3 regions of the Rathayibacter festucae DSM 15932 genome follow, and region 3 is predicted to be linked to each of the others. Evidence: predicted binding sites of a transcription regulator. Region 3 holds the regulator's gene; each other region holds the start of a gene.

Region 1 (4,800 bases), 830 kb from region 3:
CTCGTGGCCGATGCGGTGCGCCTCCTTCGTCGGGGTGACGCCGCGGTACGGCCAGAGGTCGGAGCCGCAGACGCAGGCGGCGGTGACGCGGACGATCGCGTCGCGCCCGGTCGAGAGCACGGGGTCGGGCACCTCCTCGAGTCGGACGTCGCGCTCGCCGTGGATGATCGTTGCTCGCATGGGGACTCCTGCTCGAGAGGGGGTGGGGGCTCGTCCACGGTACGCCGCCGCCGCGGGGTGGAAGGGTGGCCGGTCAGGGGCTTGCACGAACGTCCGCGGCTGCTACGGCGGCGCCTCCCGCCAGCCGTCGGCGCCGACGACGACGTGCGCGACGAACCGCAGCCCGCAGGCCGCGCACGCCTCGGCGAGGGCCCGGGTCGCGGCGAGGTCGGAGGAGAGGACGTCCGCCGCGCCGGCGTGGCTGTGCGCGAGGCCGACGCCGGCCGCACCGCGCGCCAGCACCTCGGCCAGGATCTCGGCGACCGGCACCTCCGCGTGGCTGGGCGGTCCGTCGGCGAGCGCGATCACGTCGCGGACGGCCCCGGCGGCGGTCAGCGCGACGGCCAGCACGGTCTCGGTCGGCCGCGCGGCGAGCAGCGGCGTCACCAGCTCGGCGAGGCCGGCCGCGTCGACGACGCGCGCGGCCCGACCGGCGCGGTTCATCCTCCGCCGCAGCTCGAAGGACGCGACGATGCGGCAGGCGGCGACCTCGCCGACGCCGCGCTGGCGGACCAGGTCGGCCACGCCCGCGCGCGACACCGCGTCGATGCCGCCGAAGCGCGCGAGCAGACGCTGCGCGACGACGGTCGCGTTCGCCCCGCGGACCCCGCTGCCGATCAGCACGGCCAGCGTCTCCGCGTCGGTCAGCGCCTCGGGACCGCGGGCGCGGAGCCGCTCGCGCGGCCGCTCCTCGGGCGCGAGTTCGGCCATGCGCGCGCCGGCGGCGGGAGACGGGGAATTCATGGGCGGGACGCTACCCGCAGACGCGCGCCCGGCGAGGCGCCCGGGCGGCGACTGTGGACGGCCCGCCCGCGATCGCCCCCTGTGGAGGAGCCCCCGCCCCCGGCCGCCCGCTCCACTCTCCAGAAGTTGCGGTAGTGGCGCGCGACTACCGCAACTTTTGAGGAATGGGAGGGGAGGGTCGGGGACGGGGGGGCGACAGGCGGTGCGGACCGTGCGGGGTCGCGGGGCCTACGGCGTCGCGAGGCCCGCGGAGACCAGCAGGCCGTCCGGGCCCGCGTCGACGAGCACCACGTCGCCGTCGCGGATGGAGCCGTCGAGGAGGGCCGTCGCCAGCCGGTCGTCGATCTCCTGCTGCATCAGGCGGCGCAGCGGGCGAGCGCCGTACTGCGGGTCGTAGCCGCGCTCGGCCAGCCAGCCGCGGGCGGCGGGCGTGACGGCGAGGTCGAGACGCCGCTCCGCCAGCCGGCGCGAGAGCCGGTCGACGTAGAGCGAGACGATCTCGCCGAGCTCGGTGCGGTCGAGCGCCTCGAACACGACGATGTCGTCGAGCCGGTTCACGAACTCGGGCTTGAAGGCCTGGCGCACCATCTGCTGCACCGCCTCGACCTTCTGCGGGCGGGTCAGGGACTGGTCCACCAGGAACTGCGAGCCGAGGTTCGAGGTGAGGATGAGGATCGTGTTGCGGAAGTCGACCGTCCGCCCCTGGCCGTCGGTGAGCCGGCCGTCGTCGAGCACCTGCAGCAGCACGTCGAAGACCTCGGGGTGCGCCTTCTCGATCTCGTCGAGCAGCACGACCGAGTACGGCCGGCGGCGGACCGCCTCCGTCAGCTGGCCGCCCTGCTCGTAGCCGATGTAGCCGGGAGGGGCGCCGACGAGCCGCGAGACGGCGAACTTCTCGCCGTACTCCGACATGTCGATGCGCACCATCGCCTTCTCGTCGTCGAAGAGGTGGTCGGCCAGCGCCTTCGCCAGCTCGGTCTTGCCGACGCCGGTCGGTCCGAGGAAGAGGAACGACCCGGTCGGCCGGTCGGGGTCGGAGACGCCGGCGCGGGTGCGGCGGACGGCGCCGGCGACGGCCGAGACCGCCTCGTTCTGGCCGATCAGGCGCCGGTGCAGCTCGGTCTCAAGGTGCAGCAGCTTCTCGGTCTCGCCCTGCATCAGCCGGCCGACCGGGATGCCGGTCCAGGCGGCGATGACCGCGGCGATGTCGTCCGAGGTGACCTGCTCGTTGACCATGCGGCCCTCGGCCGGCTGCTCCTCCTGCTCGGCGGCCGCGAGCTCGCTCTCGGCGGCGGGGATGTCGCCGTAGAGCAGGCGGGAGGCGCGCTCGAGGTTGCCCTCGCGCTGGGCCCGCTCGGCCGCGATCCGCAGCGCGTCGAGCCGGTTCTTGAGATCGCCGATGCGGTTGAGGGAGGCGCGCTCGCGCTCCCAGCGCTGCTGCAGCTCGGCGAGGTGGGCGCCGCGGCGGGCGAGGTCCTCGCGCAGCGTCTCCAGCCGCGCCTTCGAGGCCTCGTCCTTCTCCTTCTTCAACGCGAGCTCCTCGAGCTTCAGCCGGTCGACGGAGCGGCGCAGCTCGTCGATCTCGACCGGCGCGGAGTCGATCTCCATCCGCAGGCGCGAGGCGGCCTCGTCGATCAGGTCGATGGCCTTGTCCGGCAGCTGGCGGGCGGTGATGTAGCGGTTGGACAGCGAGGCGGCGGCGATCAGCGCGGAGTCGGCGATGGCGACCTTGTGGTGCGCCTCGTAGCGCTCCTTCAGCCCGCGGAGGATCGCGACCGTGTCCTCGACCGTCGGCTCGCCGACGAAGACCTGCTGGAAGCGGCGCTCGAGGGCCGCGTCCTTCTCGATGTACTGGCGGTACTCGTCGAGCGTGGTGGCGCCGATCATCCGCAGCTCGCCGCGGGCGAGCATCGGCTTGAGCATGTTCGCCGCCGCCACCGAGCCCTCGCCGCCGCCGGCGCCCATCAGGGTGTGCAGCTCGTCGATGAAGGTGATGATGCGGCCGCCGGAGTCGTTGATCTCGGCGAGGACGGCCTTCAGCCGCTCCTCGAACTCGCCGCGGTACTTCGCTCCCGCGATCAGCGCGGAGAGGTCGAGGCTGACGAGCCGCTTGCCCTTGAGGCTGTCGGCGACGTCGCCCGCGACGATCCGCTGCGCGAGCCCCTCGACGACCGCCGTCTTGCCGACGCCGGGCTCGCCGATGAGCACCGGGTTGTTCTTGGTGCGGCGCGTGAGCACCTGGCTGACGCGGCGGATCTCGGCGTCCCGTCCGATGACCGGGTCGAGCTTGCCGCTCGCCGCGATCGCGGTCAGGTCGACGCCGTACTGCGCGAGAGCGGACGACTCGTCCTGCTGGGGTGTCCGACCGGCCTGCATCTGCATCTCCTCCTTGCGGTTCGAAAGTTGAGTTCGGGTGACTCAAGTTTACGCCCGTCGGAGCCGCCGCGGGGGAGACGGCGAGTTCTCGAGGAGACGGCGCCGCCGGTCAGGCGGTGAGGCGCCCGTCGCCGAGGCCGCCGCGGAGGGAGCCGAGCGCGTCGCGGAGGACCGCGCGCAGTCGCGACTCGCGGACGCCCGTGAGCGCGGCGATCTCGGGCTGGGAGTAGCGACCGGCCACGGCGAGCAGCAGCAGCTCGCGGTCCGGGCAGGCCAGCGCGAGGAGCCCCTCGGCGAGCGGGCGGCGCGAGCCCTCCCGGGAGGAGCCGAGCGTCTCGCAGAGCACCTCGAGCAGCCAGAGCACCGGCTCCGGGGCGTGGGCGCCCTCCCGGGCACGGCGCCAGACGGCGGCGAAGGCCTCGGTGCAGAGCCGGTCACGCGTGGAGGCGTCGGCGTGCACCGTGGCGATCGAGGCGGAGAAGAGCCCGCCGAAGCGGTCGAACAGCTCGGCGAACGCGGCGCGGTCGCCGGTCGCGACGGCCCGGAGCAGGCGCGCGGCCGTCTCGGCCAGGGCAGGGCGGACCCGCTCCGCGCTCGCGTCGTCGCCACCTGCATGCATCTGCACAGAGTGTCACTGAAACGTGGACCGAGGCACTGCTTGCGATCACACCCGTCAGGGGGTATCGGCCCCGGGCCCCGTTCCCCCGTCACGGCTCCGCGCTCTCCTGCGGCGTCCTTCCGGGGATCAGGAGCCCGACGGCGGCGCGGGCCGGGACGGCGGCGCGGTGCGGATCCGGCGCGCATGGGCGGGCTGCGCGACGGCTATCGCGCCGAGCCCTCCCGCGGACTCGGCGGCAGAGGTCCTCAGAGCCTCGGCCAGCGCGCCCGGGCGAAGCAGAACGCGCCGTAGGCGATCAGCCCGACGGCGACGACGCCGAGCAGCACGACGCCGAACGGCAGCTCGGTCAGCGTCTTCAGCGCCTCGTCCAGGCCGCCCGCCTGCGCCGGGTCGTGCGTCACAGCGGCGATGATCACCAGGATCCCGAGCACGCCGAGCACGACGCCCTTCGCGACGTAGCCCGCGATGCCGAGACCGGTGACCACGCGGCCGGCCGTCCCGCCCGGCAGTGCGACGTTCTTGAGGAACTTCTTCGACGCGCCTCGGTAGACGAAGACGCCGCCGACCGCGAGGATCGCGAGCCCGGCGATCACGAGCAGCACCACCCCGCCGGGCGCGGCGAGGACCTGCGCGCTCGCGCTCTCGGACGTCTCGGACGAGTCGGAGCTGCCGCCCATCGCGAAGCGCAGGGTCGTGATGCCGAGCGCGAGGTAGACGACGGCCTTCGCCACCTCCTTGAGACGGCTGCCCCAGCGGGACGCGGCGCTGTCGCCGCCCGCCACCAGGAACGCCTCGAGCGCACCCCACAGCGCGAGTCCGAAGAGCCCGATCGCGCAGACCCA
Region 2 (4,800 bases), 1.7 Mb from region 3:
GACCTGGTGCGCCTGATCATCCGCGACGAGGCCGTGCACGGCTACTACATCGGCTACAAGTTCCAGAAGGGACTCGAGCTGGTCGACCAGGCCAAGCGCGACGAGATCAAGGACTACACGTTCTCGCTGCTCTACGAGCTCTACGACAACGAGGCGCAGTACACCCAGGACCTCTACGACCAGCTCGGCCTGACCGAGGACGTCAAGAAGTTCCTGCACTACAACGCCAACAAGGCCCTGATGAACCTCGGCTACGAGCCGATGTTCCCCAAGCAGGTCACCGATGTGAACCCCGCGATCCTGTCGGCCCTCTCGCCCAACGCGGACGAGAACCACGACTTCTTCTCGGGCTCCGGCTCCTCCTACGTGATCGGCAAGGCCGTGAACACCGAGGACGAGGACTGGGACTTCTAGGCGTCGACACCACGTCCCGGCCTCCACGGCGAACGGCTCCTCCCCTCCGGGCGAGGAGCCGTTCCTCGTCTCCGGGAAGCGGAGCGGGCCCGAGACGCCCGCGGGCGACTCTTCATGCTGGTCGAGCAGCCCCGCAAGGGCGAGTCGCATGCTGGTCGAGCAGCCCCGCAGGGGCGTGTCACATGCTGGTCGGGTAGCCCCGCAGGGGCGAGTCACATGCTGGTCGAGTAGCCCCGAAGGGGCGTATCGAGACCCACCGTCCTCAGAAGGGCGGGTCTGCAGACCATCGTCCGACGCTGGTGGATCTCGATACGCCCGCTGCGCGGGCTACTCGATCAGCATGAAGCGCGGCCACCACTGCTTGTCGGCGCGATCACTTCAGCGGCAGCCGCATCACGACGCGCGGGAAGCCGTTCAGCACCGAGGTCGTGTCGGCCGCGTGCGAGAAGCCGGCCTTCTCGAAGAGGGCGCGGGTGCCGACGTAGGCCATCGTCTGCTCGACCTTCACACCGGCGTTGTCGACGGGGTAGCCCTCGATCGCCGGGGCGCCGTGCGCGCGGGCGAAGTCGACGGCGCCGGCGAGCAGGGCGTGCGAGATCCCGCGCCTGCGGAAGCCGGGGCGGACGCGGATGCACCAGACGCTCCAGACGTCCAGGTCGTCGACGTGCGGGATCCTCCGGTTCCTCGCGTAGCTGGTGTCGGCGCGGCGGTGCACGGCGGCCCAGCCCGCCACCTCGCCGCCGTCGTAGGCGAGGACGCCGGGCGGCGGGTCCTGCGCGACGAGCTCGCGCATCCGCTCGCCGCGAGCCGTACCACGCAGGGCGTTGTTCTCGGTGGAGGAGAGCAGCCGGTAGCTCAGGCACCAGCACACGCTCGCGTCGGGCCGCTTCGGGCCGTTCATCGTCGCCAGGTCGTCGAAGACGGTGGCCGGACGCACCTCGATCGTCATGGCGGCAGCCTCCCACCGAGGCCTCTCCCCGGCAAGGCGCTCGATTCACCACTCCGGCGCATGAATCGCACCAGCACCCCCTGTTGGACGGCGCACAGGCGGCGCCCGTACCGTGGTCGAGGTATCCAACGAAGGAGCACTCCCTTGAAGCACGTCCCCCTCGGCGCCTCCGGCCTCGACTCCCCGAACGTCGTCCTCGGCCTCATGCGCATCCCCGACATGACCGACGACGCCATCCGCGACCTCGTCCGCACCGCCCGCGACTCCGGCATCGACTTCTTCGATCACGCCGACGTCTACGGCGGCGAGCTGCACCGCTGCGAGGAGCGCTTCGCCGAGGCGCTGGCGCTCACCCCGTCCGAGCGCGAGCAGGTCGTCCTGCAGACCAAGGCCGGCATCGTCGGCGACGGCCCGTACTTCGACTTCTCGTACGAGCACCTGATGCAGTCGGTCGAGGGCTCGCTGAAGGCGCTCCGCACCGACTACATCGACGTGCTCCTGCTGCACCGCCCCGACGCGCTGGTCGAGCCCGACGAGGTCGCCCGCGCCTTCGACGAGCTGCACGCGGCCGGCAAGGTCAAGCACTTCGGCGTCTCCAACCAGACGCCGTACCAGATCGAGTTGCTGAAGAAGTCGCTGAACCAGCCGATCGTCGCGAACCAGCTGCAGCTCTCGATCACGCACTCGCCGATGATCGCGCAGGGCGTGGCCTCGAACATGATCGCCGAGGACCAGTCGGTGATGCGCGACGCGGGCATCCTCGACTACTGCCGCCTCAACGACATCACCGTGCAGGCCTGGTCGCCGTTCCAGAGCGGCTTCTTCACCGGCGTCTTCCTCGACAACCCCGAGTACGGCGAGCTGAACGCGGTCCTCGACCGCCTGGCCGCCCAGTACGACGTCCCGCCCCTCGCCGTCGCGACCGCCTGGATCACCCGCCACCCGGCGAAGATGCAGGTCGTCCTCGGCACGACGAACGAGCAGCGCGTGCGCGATGCAGCCCTCGGCTCCGACCTGCCGCTCACGCGGCCGGAGTGGTACGAGCTGTTCCGCGCCGCGGGCCACATCGTCCCCTAGAGCTCCCACCCCGGAGAAACGCGCGTCGGCGCACAGGGAGGCACGGACCGGACAGGGTCCGTGCCTCCTCTCCGTCTGCCCCCTCTCCGAGAGATGCCACTTGCGTACGCGACACGCCGTGGGAGGCGTGCACAAGTGGCATCTCGCGGACTGTCACAGCTGTACTTCGTCGCGAAAGACGTCGTCGTCCCGCCCGCATCTGAAGCCGGAGCGGAAGGCCGCGTCGACGGGATGACCGAGAAGGGCCTCCGCTTCGAGGGCGAAGGCCGCCAGAGCGAAGTAGGTCGCGTCCGGTTCTGCATCGACGACGAGATCGACGTCGCTGGTGCCGGTGGCCGCGCCTGCCGTGACGGAGCCGACGACGGAGATCGCGGTGATGCCGAATCGGCTCGCGAGGGCGAGGAGGCGGTCACGGCATCGCTGTTTGTCGTCGATGGACGGCGCACGGGATCGGGCAGCACTCGAGCGCATCTCGTCCGCAGCCTGACTCCTCATCCTTCGACCGTACTGACGGCCCGGGGCCCGGCGCGTCGTCCACAGACCTGCTGTCGCACCACACCGCCCTCTCCGCGAGATGCCACTTGCGTACGCGACACGCCGTGAGAGGCGTGCACAAGTGGCATCTCGCGGGTGGGAATAGGGGAGGGCCCCCTGCGTTGAACTTGAGTGCAAGTGACTCAACTCTTTCAGGAGGACTGGTGCCCGACAACTACAACGAGGCCGGAGCGAGCTCGTTCGACGACTTCCTCGCCCGCTACCTCGACGGTGAGCGCGCCCGCGCGGCGCGGTCCATCGACCTCAGCCGCTTCCTCAGCGCACGCACCCAGAGCATCCTGCAGTCCGCAGGGCGCTTCGCCCTCGAGCGCGGCCAGACCGAGCTCGACGCCCTGCACGTGCTGCGGGTCCTCGTCGACGACGAGGCCGTGTCGCAGGCGGTCCGCCGCATCGGCGTCGACCCCGGCGCCATCGCGACCGCCACGGAGGCGCGCCTGCCGCAGGCGAGCGAGGCCCCGGCCTCGCAGAACGCGGCGACCATCACCCCGAGCGCCCAGCGTGCGCTCTTCCACTCCTACCAGGTCGCCCGCTCCAGCGGCTCGACCTACATCGACCCCGAGCACCTCTTCTTCGCGCTCGTGCTCGGCCAGGACGCGCCCGCCGGGCAGGTCCTCGCCCGCGCCGGCGTGACCGCGGAGGCGCTCACCCAGGGCCTGCGCGAGACCGTCGCCGGCGAGCAGACCGTCCCGGAGCAGGGCGCACCCGCGTCCGAGACCCCGATGCTCGACAAGTTCGGCACCGACCTCACCGAGCTCGCCCGCGAGGGCCGGCTCGACCCGGTGATCGGCCGCTCCGAGGAGATCGAGCAGGCCGTCGAGATCCTCAGCCGTCGCACCAAGAACAACCCGGTGCTCGTCGGTGAGGCCGGCGTCGGCAAGACCGCCGTCGTCGAGGGCCTGGCCCGCGCGATCGTGGCCGGCGAGGTCCCGGAGCAGCTGCGCGAGAAGCGCGTCGTCTCGCTCGACCTGCCCGCCATGCTCGCGGGCACCCGCTACCGCGGCGACTTCGAGGAGCGCCTCACCACGACGATGGACGAGATCGCGGCCCACTCGGGCGAGCTGATCGTCTTCATCGACGAGGTGCACACCGTCGTCGGCGCCGGTGGCGCGGGCGAGGGCGGCATGGACGCGGGGAACATCCTCAAGCCGCGGCTGGCCCGCGGTGAGCTGCACCTGATCGGTGCGACCACCCTCAAGGAGTACCGCAGCATCGAGAAGGACCCGGCCCTCGAGCGCCGGTTCCAGCCGGTCCGCATCGGCGAGCCGAGCATCGAGGACGCCGTCGCGATCCTGCACGGCCTCCGCGGCGCCTACGAGGAGCACCACCGCGTCGTCTTCACCGACGACGCCCTGCGCGCCTCCGTCGAGCTCTCCGCCCGCTACCTGCCCGACCGGGTGCTGCCCGACAAGGCGATCGACCTGATCGACCAGGCCGGCGCGCGGCTGCGCCTGAAGCTCGGCGCGGGGGTCGACACCGACGCGCTACTCGCGCGGCTCGCCACCCTCGAGGGCGACAAGAACGCGGCCGTCTCGGCCGAGCACTACGAGGAGGCGTCGCGCCTGCGCGACGAGATCACCGCGGTGCAGGCGTCGCTCGATGCGGCGACCGCCGGGGGAGCCGTCTCGCAGGAGGCGGTCGTCGGCGAGGCCGAGATCGCTGCGGTCGTCGCCCGTGCCACAGGCATCCCGGTGTCGCGGCTGACCGAGGGGGAGCGCGACCGTCTCGCGCAGCTCGAGACGGAGCTGCACCGGCGCGTCATCGGCCAGGACGCCGCGGTCGCCGCGGTCGCCCGCGCCGTGCGCCGC
Region 3 (4,800 bases):
TCACCCCGCTCTCGCTCGGCATCGAGACCAAGGGAGGGATCATGACCAAGCTCATCGAGCGCAACACGGCCATCCCGACCAAGCGGTCCGAGACCTTCACCACGGCCGACGACAACCAGCCGTCCGTCGCGATCCAGGTCTTCCAGGGCGAGCGCGAGTTCACCCGCGACAACAAGAACCTGGGCACCTTCGAGCTGACCGGCATCGCGCCGGCGCCGCGCGGCATCCCGCAGGTCGAGGTCACCTTCGACATCGACGCCAACGGCATCGTGCACGTGTCCGCGAAGGACAAGGGCACCGGCAAGGAGCAGTCGATGACGATCACCGGCGGCTCGTCGCTGCCCAAGGACGACATCGACCGCATGGTGCGCGAGGCCGAGGAGCACGCCTCCGAGGACAAGGCCCGCCGTGAGGCCGCCGAGGTCCGCAACAACGCCGAGACCCTCGCCTACTCGATCGACAAGCTGATCAAGGAGAACGAGGACAAGCTGCCCGAGGACGTCAAGACCGAGGTCCAGGGCGACGTCGACGCGCTGAAGACCGCGCTCGCCGGCGACGACGACGCGGCCGTCAAGACCGCGTTCGACGCGCTCAACGCCTCGCAGACCAAGATCGGGCAGGCCATCTACTCGCAGGACCAGGCCGCGCAGAGCGCTCCGCAGGACGCGCCGGCCGAGGACGAGAAGAAGGACGACGAGGACATCGTCGACGCCGAGGTCATCGACGAGGACGAGCCGAAGGACACGAAGTAGCGATGGGGAAGCACAACCAGGAGCCGGACAACGGCGTGCCCGAGGACGAGCCGACCAGCGGAGCCGAGGCGGCCGAGTCCGCCCAGGACACCGAGGGCCTGATCGAGGCCGAGGGTCCCGACGTCGAGACGACGCTCTCCGACGCCGACCTCTCGTTCCTCTCCGGTCAGTCCGACGCCGAGACGCTCGCGGCCGAGCACCTCGCCGACCTCCAGCGGGTCACCGCGGAGTACGCGAACTACCGCAAGCGCACCGAGTCGAACCGCCAGGTCGACAAGGAGCGGGCGATCGGCGACGCGGTGAAGGCCATCCTCCCCGTGCTCGACGACATCGACCGCGCCGAGAAGCACGGCGACCTCGCCGAGGGCGGTCCGTTCACCGCCATCGCGCAGAAGCTGCGCGGCGGCATCGAGAAGCTCGGGCTGGTGAAGACGGGCGCCGTGGGCGACCTGTTCGACCCGAACATCCACGAGGCGATCTTCCAGCAGCCCACTCCCGGCGCCGAGACCTCCACGGTCGCGGACGTCGTCGAGTCGGGCTACTACCTCGGCGGCTCGCTGCTGCGCGCCGCCAAGGTGGTCGTCGCGGTCCCCGCCGACTGACCCGCCTCCCGCACCACTGCGGAGTCTCCGCTCCCGAGCAGGGGCCGTCCCGATCACGGGCGGCCCCTGCCGGGCGGCGGGGGCCGCGCACCACGACGCAGGCCGCACGATGACACCGGGCCGCACGACGACCCGGGCCGCAGGACGGCACAGGCCGCACTACCGAGAAGAAAGAGGCGCATGGCCAGCCAGGATTGGTTCGACAAGGACTTCTACAAGATCCTCGGTGTCTCGAAGGACGTCTCCGCGGCGGACCTGAAGAAGACCTACCGCAAGCTCGCCCGGCAGTTCCACCCCGACTCCAACCCGGGGGATGCGAAGGCCGAGGCGCGCTTCAAGGAGATCAGCGAGGCGTACACCGTCCTCTCCGACGCCGAGCACCGCAAGGAGTACGACCAGATCCGCGCGATGGGCTCCGGCGCCCGCTTCACGGCCGGCGGCCAGCCCGGCGGCTTCGACGACGTCTTCGGCAACGTCTTCAACCAGGGCGGCGGCGGCCGCACCTCGTACAGCACCCAGCAGGGTCCGCCCGCCGGCTTCGAGGACATCCTCGGCGGCATGTTCGGCAACGCGGGCGGTGGCCGCTTCGGCCAGCCCAGCGGCGGCTTCCGCGGCTTCGGCGGCCCGCAGAAGGGCGCCGACGTCACCGCCAGCACCACCATCGACTTCCGCACCGCCACCCAGGGCGACACCGTGCAGCTGCAGACCGGCGAGGGCCGCGCGCTCTCGGTCCGGATCCCGGCCGGCGTCGCCGACCAGCAGAAGATCCGCGTCCGCGGCAAGGGCCGCCCGAGCCCCGACGGCGGCGAGCCCGGCGATCTCGTGCTCACCGTCGCCGTGCGCAAGCACCCCGTCTTCGAGCGCGACGGCCTGAACCTGCGCGTCACCGTCCCCGTCACCTTCGTCGAGGCCGTCTTCGGCGCGACGATCGAGGTGCCGACCCTCGGCGGCGACCCGGTCAAGCTCCGCGTCGCGCCCGGCACCCCGAGCGGCCGCGTGCTGCGGGTCAAGGGCCGCGGGGTCGCGACCGGCAAGGGTACGGGCGATCTGCTGGCAGAGATCCAGGTCGCGGTGCCCGATCACCTGTCCGGCGCGGCGCGCGACGCCCTCGAGGCCTACGCGGCAGCCGAGCCGTCGGACAACCCGCGGGACGACATCCTGGAGAAGGCCCGCTACTAGCGCGGCATCAGGGCGGTCCGGCCCGAGCGGGCCGGCCGGAGAGGAGGAGACGTGGACGAGAGCACCCCGGTGTTCGCGATCGCGGTCGCCGCCGACCTCGCCGGCATGCACCCGCAGACGCTGCGGCAGTACGACCGGCTGGGCCTCGTGCGGCCGACCCGGACGGCCGGCAAGTCGCGGCGGTACTCGATGCGCGACGTCGTGCAGCTGCGCGAGGTCGCCCGGCTCTCCTCCGAGGGTGTCTCGCTCGAGGGCATCGCCCGCATCCTCCAGCTCGAGAACCAGGTGCTCTCGCTGTCGCAGCGCGTGCGCGAGCTGGAGTCCGCGCTGGCCGACGAGCTGCTCAACCGCCCCGGCCGCCGGGTCTTCGCCGCGGGCCTCGAGGGCGACGTGGTCACCCTCCGGCACGGCACGCGCGCGCAGCGGCGGACCGAGCTCGTGGTCTGGCGGCCGCTGCCGCGCGGCGGCGGCGAGGATGCCGACACCCCCTGAACAGGGCTAGCCTGACGGGGTGCTCGGAACGGACCGGGCCGCTGAGAGGGCACCATGACTCAGGACGACCGCGGCGACGACGCCGCGACGCCGGACGCCGAGACGGCCGACTACAGCCGCGAGGACTACGCGATCCACGCGACCCGGAGCGAGCTGCCGCTCTTCGCGGACGCGGTCGCCGACCGGCGGAACGACTCCGACTGGCTCTCCTCGCTCTCGGGTGTCCTCGGCGGCACCGAGAAGGACACCGCCGCGGCCGCCGCGCAGGCGGCGCTCGAGCGCCGCGCGCGCAGGACCGACGGCACCTGACCACCCTGCAGCGGCCGGTGGGTCTCCTAAGAAAGATCACCTAGTAGGGATGGGAAAGCCATGCTGATCGAGTAGCCCGCGCAGCGGGCGTATCGAGATCCACCAGCATCAGAAGCCGAGTCTGCAGACCGCCCTGCTGGCGACGGTGGGTCTCGAGACGCCCCTGCGGGGCTACTCGACCAGCATGGGCCGGCTACTTGCGGGCCGGGATGCGCAGGGGCGCCGGGGCGCCGAGGCGGCCGCCGCTGAGGCGGCTCAGGATCTCGGAGCCGAACGGGACCGCGCCGACGAGACGGCGCGCGTCGACGTGCTCCTCGTCGGAGTAGCTCACGAGCACGTAGACGCCGACGACGACGATCGCGGCGATGGTGGCGACGCGGACCGGGATCTGGTCGACCGCGCCGCCTCCGCCGTCGACCGGCTCGGCGAGCGTGACGCACATCAGGAAGACCGTGGCGTAGACCGCCAGGTGCCGGTGGGTGCTGCGCCAGGGCCGTGAGAGCGCGGCGATCGGCAGGATCCACAGCGCGTACCACGGGTGGATGGCGGTCGACGCGGTGACGAAGGCCAGCAGCGCGCCGGTCAGGCGGGCGAGCGGGTCGATCGCCCGACGCGACAGCATGAGGGCGCCGGCGATCAGCCCGGCGGCGAGCAGGGCGAGCATCTTGACCACGGCGATCGCCGTCGCCGGGTCGTGGCCGGTCATCTGCACGGCCGTGGAGACCGCGACGACGACGGCGGACATCGGCGCGTACCAGTGCAGGATCGAGCCGGGCACGATCATCGCGCCGATCCAGCCCACGCCCACGCCCGCGGCGAGGCCGATCGCGACCACGACGGCGAGCGCGCCGGCGCCGCTCCAGGCCCAGGCGCGGATCCGCTCGCGCAGCGTCGCGTCGTGGCGGAGCCAGAGCAGCGCGAGCACCGGCAGTGCGATGACCGCCACCGGCTTGACCGCGATCGCCGCTCCCATCAGCAGCACCGCCGCCACCCGGCGGTCGGTGTGCCCGTAGTAGAGCGAGGCGAGGATCAGCGCGATCATCACCGAGTCGTTGTGCCCGGCGACGACGAAGAGGACGAGGGTGAGCGGGTTGGCGACGAGGCTCCAGGCGGTGAGCGGGACGGACAGCCCGCGCAGCCGGGCGAGCCGGAGCGCGTAGACGGCGCTGACGGCGACTCCGGCGACGGACAGCGCGCGGAGCATCGCGATCGAGAGCTCGGGGAAGGTCCAGCCGGCGACGTGCACGGCGGTCTGCTCGGCGAGCAGGTAGAGCGGGCCGTAGGGCGTCGGGGTGTCGGCCCAGCGCGGATCGACGCCGAGGGCGAACCAGCCGGGGAGGGTGGCGACTCCGCTGGAGTACGGGTTCACGCCGGCCGTCATCAGCCGGCCCTGCGCGACGTACGAGAACATGTCGCGGCTGAACAGCGGGACGGCGAGCAGCAGGGGAGCGGCCCAGGCGAGCGCG

What was found. The regulator HspR, encoded in region 3, represses chaperone genes until heat shock. The targets are predictions, from matches to a motif close to AAGTTGAGTCNNNNNGACTCAACTT.
Positions count from the first base shown of each region.
Region 1: C1I64_RS15780 (ATP-dependent Clp protease ATP-binding subunit) is a predicted target of HspR. The motif match lies at 3,364-3,388, and genes of this name have one in related genera.
Region 2: C1I64_RS11780 (ATP-dependent Clp protease ATP-binding subunit) is a predicted target of HspR. The motif match lies at 3,100-3,124, and genes of this name have one in related genera.

Region 1 covers NZ_CP028137.1:3,457,650-3,462,449, forward strand. The annotation lists gene C1I64_RS15770 (zinc-dependent alcohol dehydrogenase family protein) at 1-180, opposite strand, end outside; gene C1I64_RS15775 (JAB domain-containing protein) at 283-963, opposite strand; gene C1I64_RS15780 (ATP-dependent Clp protease ATP-binding subunit) at 1,192-3,339, opposite strand; gene C1I64_RS15785 (sigma-70 family RNA polymerase sigma factor) at 3,449-3,958, opposite strand; gene C1I64_RS15790 (DUF1206 domain-containing protein) at 4,204-4,800, opposite strand, start outside.
Region 2 covers NZ_CP028137.1:2,549,327-2,554,126, reverse strand. The annotation lists gene nrdF (class 1b ribonucleoside-diphosphate reductase subunit beta) at 1-414, shown strand, start outside; gene C1I64_RS11795 (GNAT family N-acetyltransferase) at 788-1,363, opposite strand; gene C1I64_RS11790 (aldo/keto reductase) at 1,508-2,440, shown strand; gene C1I64_RS11785 (nucleotidyltransferase domain-containing protein) at 2,594-2,935, opposite strand; gene C1I64_RS11780 (ATP-dependent Clp protease ATP-binding subunit) at 3,139-4,800, shown strand, end outside.
Region 3 covers NZ_CP028137.1:4,286,007-4,290,806, forward strand. The annotation lists gene dnaK (molecular chaperone DnaK) at 1-752, shown strand, start outside; gene C1I64_RS19565 (nucleotide exchange factor GrpE) at 755-1,354, shown strand; gene C1I64_RS19570 (DnaJ C-terminal domain-containing protein) at 1,535-2,533, shown strand; gene C1I64_RS19575 (heat shock protein transcriptional repressor HspR) at 2,585-3,025, shown strand; gene C1I64_RS19580 (hypothetical protein) at 3,080-3,334, shown strand; gene mptB (polyprenol phosphomannose-dependent alpha 1,6 mannosyltransferase MptB) at 3,528-4,800, opposite strand, start outside.